3 regions of the Arthrobacter sp. SD1074B genome follow, and region 1 is predicted to be linked to each of the others. Evidence: riboswitches for the same ligand, from Rfam matches in the RefSeq annotation. Region 1 holds a riboswitch; each other region holds the start of a gene.
What was found. Region 1 has a riboswitch for thiamine pyrophosphate ahead of thiD (bifunctional hydroxymethylpyrimidine kinase/phosphomethylpyrimidine kinase). Riboswitches for the same ligand answer to the same signal wherever they lie in the genome.
Positions count from the first base shown of each region.

Region 1 (2,232 bases):
ACGCCGAGCCCACTGAGGCGGAGCGCCACGCCAAGGCAGAAGCGACCCGCGCGGCACTGGCCAACATCGCCGCCGCCGCCCACGCCGCCCACCTGCACGACGGCGATGCGACAGCGGCGCCCGACGCCGAGACCCGGCAGGCCGCCCTTGAGGCGGCCGTGGAGCTGGCTTCGACGGAGGAGGCAGCCGGGCGTCCCGCGGCCGTGCTGACCTTCGGCGGCGAGCAGGTGGCCCTGCCGTTCGTTGAGCACGCGGAGGAGACCCCGCAGCCTGCGCTGACCCTGGACCTGCTCACCGAGGCATTCGCCAACCTGGGCGACGCCGAGGTCGGCAAGCCTGCCGCAGCGGCCCCGGCCGCGGCGGAGACGCCCGCAGCCGAGGTTCCCGCGGCGGAGCACCCGGCGCCTGCAGCTGCAGAGCGGTCCCGTGCCACCCGGGGCCGCGGCCGCGCCAGGACGGCTCGGATCCAGCCGCCGAGTGCACGTACCGCCGAGGCCCAGGCCCCGGCTCCCCAGGAAGCTGCGAAGGCTCCTGCGGCCCAGGCACCCGCGGCACGGGAAGCCCGCAAGGCACCCGCGGCGCAGGCACCGGTCCGCGAGGAAGCTGCCAAGGCGCCCGCGGCGCAGGCACCGGTCCGCCAGGCTCCGGCAGCGGACAGCGCCGCACCCCGCCGGGTGCGCCGGAACCGAAGCGCCAGCCGCGCCCAGGGAGCCGCTAACGAGACGTCCGTGCAGCAGCGCGGGACCACTCCGTCGGCTGCGGCCGGGTCGGTCCATGAAGCCAAGGCCCCGGAGCCGGCGAAGTCGGCCGCGAAGCCCGCTGCCAACGAACCGATCATCCTCGGCGTCGGCGTACCGGCGTCGGAGCTGTAGGCCAGCAGACACACCACGGCCCGCGGGTATCGTGCGGAAGCGACGAAGCATCAGTCGGTCCGGACGGTACCCGCGAGTCCGTTAAGGTGCGCCCGCCCCGGGCGGCCGTCATCCTGGGGGCCGACGGGGAGTTGCCGGCGTGGACAGCTAGGCTGGGGACTGACACGGGGTGCCGCGCATCGAGCCGGCTGAGATCCAGACCCGTTGAACCTGTCCGGTTAGCACCGGCGAAGGGATGTCTCTTGTCTTCATCGGCTCAGCTGCAATCGACCCTGCCAGCCGCAACCCGGCCGGCCTCAATCCTTCAGTCCGCCTTCCCGGCAGCGGAGCCCACCGACGGTGCCGCCGCCACGCAGATTCCCCGCGTGCTGGCGATCGCCGGTTCGGACCCCTCCGGCGGGGCCGGTATCCAGGCGGACCTCAAGAGCATCGCCGCGAACGGCGGCTACGGGATGGCCGTCATCACGGCGCTGACGGCCCAGAACACTCGTGGCGTCCGCTCCGTACACGTGCCGCCGGCGTCGTTCCTGACGGCACAGCTGGAGGCGGTCAGCGACGACATCACCATCGACGCGGTCAAGATCGGCATGCTCGGCGATGCCGCGGTGATCGACGCCGTCCGGGCCTGGCTCGGGAAGGCACGGCCCGCCGTCGTGGTCCTGGACCCGGTGATGGTGGCGACGAGCGGCGACCGGCTGCTGCAGGAATCCGCCGCGGCCGCCCTGCGCTCCCTGCTCCCGCTGGCCGACCTCATCACCCCGAACCTCGCCGAACTGGCCATGCTGCTTGACGAACCGCCGGCCGCGGACTGGGCCGGGGCGCTGGAACAGGGCAAGCGGCTCGCCGCCCAGGCCGGCACCACGGTGCTGGTCAAGGGCGGACACCTCGGCGACATCAGCCAGGACGGCGACATCAGCCAGGACGGCGACGGCGGCTGCCCGGACGCGCTGGTCAACACCGGGGGACTGCTTGGGCAGGAAACGGTGGTCGTGCCGGGCGAACGGATCGCCACCCGTAACAGCCACGGAACCGGCTGCTCCCTGTCTTCGGCACTGGCCACGGTGCAGGTACGGGCGGGGGACTGGGAGGCGGCACTGCGCGAGGTCAAGCCCTGGCTCTTGGGTGCGTTGCGGGACGCCGGACGCCTCAACGTCGGATCCGGCAACGGCCCCGTGCACCATTTCCACCACCTCCAGACGGCCGCCGAGGGGGAATTCGCAGCTGTCCTCGCGGGGTACGCGGATGCCGGACTGGACGCGATCTATGGCCTGGACTTCATCCGCGGGCTCGCCGACGGCACCTTGCCGGAACGGGAGTTCGCCTACTACCTCAGCCAGGACGCCCTGTACCTGACCGGCTA
Region 1 is NZ_JBRAZT010000001.1:2,295,061-2,297,292, reverse strand. Features, by position in the region: gene ACUYM2_RS10565 (Rne/Rng family ribonuclease) at 1-872, shown strand, start outside; TPP riboswitch at 1,028-1,125, shown strand; gene thiD (bifunctional hydroxymethylpyrimidine kinase/phosphomethylpyrimidine kinase) at 1,172-2,232, shown strand, end outside.

Region 2 (2,232 bases), 1.4 Mb from region 1:
GTCGTGGCCCTTGGGCGGCTTGTTGCCGGTGGTCTTCTCCCAAACGGTGTCGACCACCTTGGTGCCAACAAAACCGGCCAGAAGGCTGATGCCGGTGCCGAGCAGTTTGATGAAGATGTTCATACGTCTTACTCCTTGCGGGAGGAAACAGGGCTTCCCCTAGCCTAGCGTCCCAGTGACGCCGGCCGGCCAAGGACCTCCGTCAACGCCTCGACCACCAGCTCATGGTCGGCTTTCTGCGGCAGTCCCGACACCGTGACGGCGCCTACCATCCCGGTGCCGCGCAGGTAGATGGGAAACGAGCCGCCGTGGGCCGCGAACTCCTGCTGGTCGAACCAGGCGTTGTCCTCGATCCTGCGCCCGGCCGCGCGCGCCCGAAGGCCCACCAGCAGCGATGGGACTTCATACCGCACGGCGGTACGCTGTTTGGCTCTGATCCAGCGATCGTTGTCAGGGGTGGCGCCCTCCAGCGCAGCGTGGAATAGCACCTGCTCACCCTTGGTGATGTCGATGGCGATCGGGTGGGAGCGTTGCCGGCCAAGTTCCACCAGGCGGAGCCCAAGGTCAAGGGCGTCGTCTTTGCTGAAGGACTCGAACTGCAGTTCCTCGATCTCCATCAGGAGGCGGCCGATGAGCGCCGCCAGGGACCCGTGCGGCTGCGGTTCGGCGGAGTCCGGGTCGTACTCGGGGGAAGGCGCTGGGGAGTCGGTCAAGGGCTTCAGCTTCCGTTAGTCGGCCGCCGTCGGCAGGACCCGGCCTCGGCGGTGTCACGTGATCGCATGCTACGCCGACTCTAGCAAGCCGGCTCTCGCAGGTCACAAGCGGTCCAGCCCCAACTGGCTGGCAGTAGTTGTCGTTGTGGGCCCTCGGGACGACGACAACTGCGAGTCACCGGGGAGGTCTGCCGGGTGTAAACTGGCCCAGCCCACAAGGGCGATTTTGATACGACAGGGGAGCGCCGCCGTCGGGCATCACTGGAGCAGTCCAGGGAACCGTAGGTGGGCGCTGAGAGTGCGGACAGCCGCAGACCCTCGAACCTGATCCGGTTAGTACCGGCGCAAGGGAGTCGAGTTCTCAGGGTGCCCGGCGCCCGTGGCGGAAGCCGCGGCGCCGCCGGAACACACCCTCCCCTCCTGTACCTCAGGAGGACGACATGACTGATATTTCTGCGAAGCAGACACCTACCAGCGGCAAATACAACTGGCGCGTGGTCGACATTGTGGTGGCGGCGTTGATCGCTGTTGCCGGCGGTGTGATTTTCTGGGCTTGGTCCCAGGGTTCCAACCTTGTTTCCGTTCCGCTCAACGCCGTTTACCCGCCGCTAACCGGGCTGTATGCCGGCGGCTGGATGATTCCCGCGGTGCTGGGCATGCTCATTATCCGCAAGCCCGGAGCGGCGCTCTTCTGCGAAACCGTCGCCGCCACCGGCGAGCTGATCATGGGCTCGCAGTACGGCGCCTCGGTACTGTTTTCCGGCTTCGTCCAGGGCCTGGGCGCCGAACTGATCTTCGCAGCGTTCCTGTACAAGCGGTTCAACCTGCCGGTGTCCCTGCTCGCCGGAGCCGGCGCGGGCCTGTTCTGCGGCCTGAACGACTCCTTCCTGCCCTGGGGCTGGAACATCGCGTACGAAACGGGTGACAAGCTCGCCTACATCATCTTCTGCGCCATCTCCGGAGCCGTAATTGCCGGCGGGCTGTCCTGGCTGGCCGCCCGCGGCCTGGCCAAGACCGGGGTGCTGGGCTCATTCGCCTCCCGCAAGGCAGCGTCGGAACCCGTGTTCTCCTGAGACCCGCACACGCATGAGAACTTCCGACGCCGTCCGGCCGGCCGCGGTCGCCGCCCGCGGCTGGGGCTGGCGGCACGCCGGCCGGCCCCGGCCCGCCGTGAGCGGCCTGGACCTGGACATCCGCCCGGGCGAGCGCGTGCTGCTGCTGGGCCCGTCCGGTGCAGGCAAGTCCACGCTGCTGCATGCCCTCGCCGGGGTGCTCGGGGACAGCACTGCTGCAGCGGCGTCCTCGGCAGCCGCCGCGGACGCCGAGGACTCGGACGAGACCGGCAGCCTGCTGATCGACGGCGTCCCGCCCCGCGCCCGGCGTGGCAGGGCGGGGCTGATGCAGCAGGACCCGGAGACCCAGGTGGTGCTGTCGCGGCTTGGCGACGACGTCGCCTTCGGAGCCGAAAACCTGTCCGTACCCCCGGCGGAGATCTGGCGCCGGGTGGCGGAGGCGCTCG
Region 2 is NZ_JBRAZT010000001.1:3,656,026-3,658,257, reverse strand. Features, by position in the region: gene ACUYM2_RS17075 (DUF4235 domain-containing protein) at 1-123, opposite strand, end outside; gene ACUYM2_RS17070 (heme-degrading domain-containing protein) at 165-713, opposite strand; TPP riboswitch at 940-1,082, shown strand; gene ACUYM2_RS17065 (ECF transporter S component) at 1,154-1,786, shown strand; gene ACUYM2_RS17060 (ABC transporter ATP-binding protein) at 1,800-2,232, shown strand, end outside.
Region 2: linked by a shared signal. The riboswitch ahead of ACUYM2_RS17065 (ECF transporter S component) and the one ahead of thiD (bifunctional hydroxymethylpyrimidine kinase/phosphomethylpyrimidine kinase) in region 1 are both predicted to bind thiamine pyrophosphate.

Region 3 (2,232 bases), 560 kb from region 1:
TCGCCCGCGCCCTAACCGCCGAACTTGCCGCCGGCCATTCCCGGCGGATGTCCCAGCTCGGACTCGCCGGCTAGGTTTCCCGGCTAGCTTTCCCCGGCGCCGCTGCGGGCGCCCGCGTCGGCGTGGCTTCCGGCGTCAAGCGCGGCCAGCAGGGCCCGCGCGGCTCCGGCGGGATCAGCGGCCTCGGTAATCGCCCGGACCACCACGATCCGGCGCGCCCCGGCGTCGACGACCTGCTCCACGTTGGCAAGGTCGATGCCGCCGATCGCGAACCACGGCACCACGCCGGAGACCTTTCCGACATCCGCGGCTTCGGCCCGGCCGATCGCCGCGGCGGCGTAGCGCACCAGGTCCAGCCCGACGGCGGCACGGCCCGGCTTCGTCGGGGTGGCCCAGACCGGCCCCACGCAGAAGTAGTCCAGCCCGCTTCGGCCCGGGGCCGCCGCGATGGCGGCGTCGACCTGTTCCGGCGTGTGGGTGGACATGCCGATCACGGTGCCCTTGCCCAGGAACTCCCGGGCCGCGGTGAAGGATATGTCCTTTTGCCCGATGTGGAAGACCGGCGCCCCGGCGAGCGAGGCCACGTCGGCGCGGTCGTTCACGGCCCAGAGCCGGCCGTGCCGCTGCGCGACGGTGTGCAGGACCTCCAGCAACTCCAGCTCCTCGGCCGCCTCCAGCGACTTGTCCCGCAACTGGATGATGTCAACACCGCCGGTAAAGGCGGCATCAACGAAGTCCTCGAAGTCGCCGCGTTCCTTCCGGGCGTCGGTGCACAGGTACAGGCGGGCGGTGGTGTGGACATCCTGGCTCATGCCACAAGCCTAGTTCCTCTAAACTGGGCGCATACCGCGGGAGCCCGCGCAGGCCGTCACCGGCCGCCGGGCTGAGAGGGCGTCAGAGCCGACCGCTTGACCTGATCCGGTTAGTACCGGCGTAGGGAAGGAAGACCATGGACGTATCAGTCCCACCATCCGTCACACCCGCCACCGGAGCGGCGCCGCGGACAGGCGCCGAATATTACGACGTCGCCGTCATCGGCGGGGGAGTGATCGGCCACGGCATCGCCTGGGAGGCGCGCCGTTCCGGCCGCACCGTCGCCCTGCTCGACGACGCCCCCGGCTCCGGCGCCAGCTGGGCCGCCGCCGGCATGCTGGCTCCCGTGAGCGAACTGCATTACCAGGAGGAAGGCCTCCTGACCCTCATGCTGGAAGCGTCGCGGCTCTGGCCGGAGTTCGCGGCTGCCCTGGCCGGCGGCGCCGACGAGGGCGGCACCGGGTATCTCACGACGCCGACCCTCGCCGTCGGCGCGGACGCGGCCGACCGCCGGGCGCTCGCGGACCTGCGGGCGGTGCAGCTGGCCTGCGGCCTGACCGTGGAGCCGCTGACGGTGCGCGAGGCCCGCAGCCGTGAGCCCCTGCTCAGCCCGGGCATTTCCTGCGCCTTCGACATCCCGGCCGACCACCAGGTTGACCCGCGCCGGCTGCTGGCCCGGATCGGCTCGCTGCTGGCCGCCGACAGCCGGTTCACGGCGGTGCGGCGCCGGGCGGCCGGGCTGCTCTGGGACGGCTGCCGTGTGGCCGGGGCCACGCTTGAGGGCGGCGGGGAAATCCGTGCCGGCGAGACGGTCGTGGCGAACGGCCTCGGGGCGGGCAACCTGCAGGGCCTGCCGGCAGGACTGTCCCTGCCGCTGCGGCCGGTCTACGGGGATATCCTCCGGCTCCGGGTCCCGCACCGGCTTCGGCCGCTGCTGCGCTCCACCGTGCGCGGGCTGGTCCGCGGTGTGCCGGTGTACATCGTTCCGCGGGCCGACGGCACGGTGGTGATCGGAGCAACCCAGCGGGAGGACGCGCCATCCGAGTCCGGCGCTGTATCCGCTGGCGGTGTGTACCAGCTCCTGCGCGATGCACAGCAGCTGCTCCCGGCCGTCGCCGAACTGGAACTGCTTGAAGCCACGGCCAGGGCACGGCCCGGGACGCCGGACAACGCCCCGCTGCTGGGCCGCGTCTCCGGCCCCGGCGCGGGGCCGGAGATCGCGGGGCTGATCGTGGCCACCGGCTTTTTCCGGCACGGGGTACTGCTCACCCCGGCGGCCGCCGCCGTCTGCCGGGCACTGCTGGAGGGGCAGCCGGACCCGCGCTGGGCCCAATTCCGGCCGGACCGGTTCTCCGGCCGCCGCCCGGATTCCTCCGCGCACGAACCGCGGGACGTGTCACCCGCAAACGCCTCACCAAC
Region 3 is NZ_JBRAZT010000001.1:2,850,325-2,852,556, reverse strand. Features, by position in the region: gene ACUYM2_RS13195 (ferritin-like fold-containing protein) at 1-74, shown strand, start outside; gene thiE (thiamine phosphate synthase) at 84-812, opposite strand; TPP riboswitch at 839-958, shown strand; gene thiO (glycine oxidase ThiO) at 950-2,232, shown strand, end outside.
Region 3: linked by a shared signal. The riboswitch ahead of thiO (glycine oxidase ThiO) and the one ahead of thiD (bifunctional hydroxymethylpyrimidine kinase/phosphomethylpyrimidine kinase) in region 1 are both predicted to bind thiamine pyrophosphate.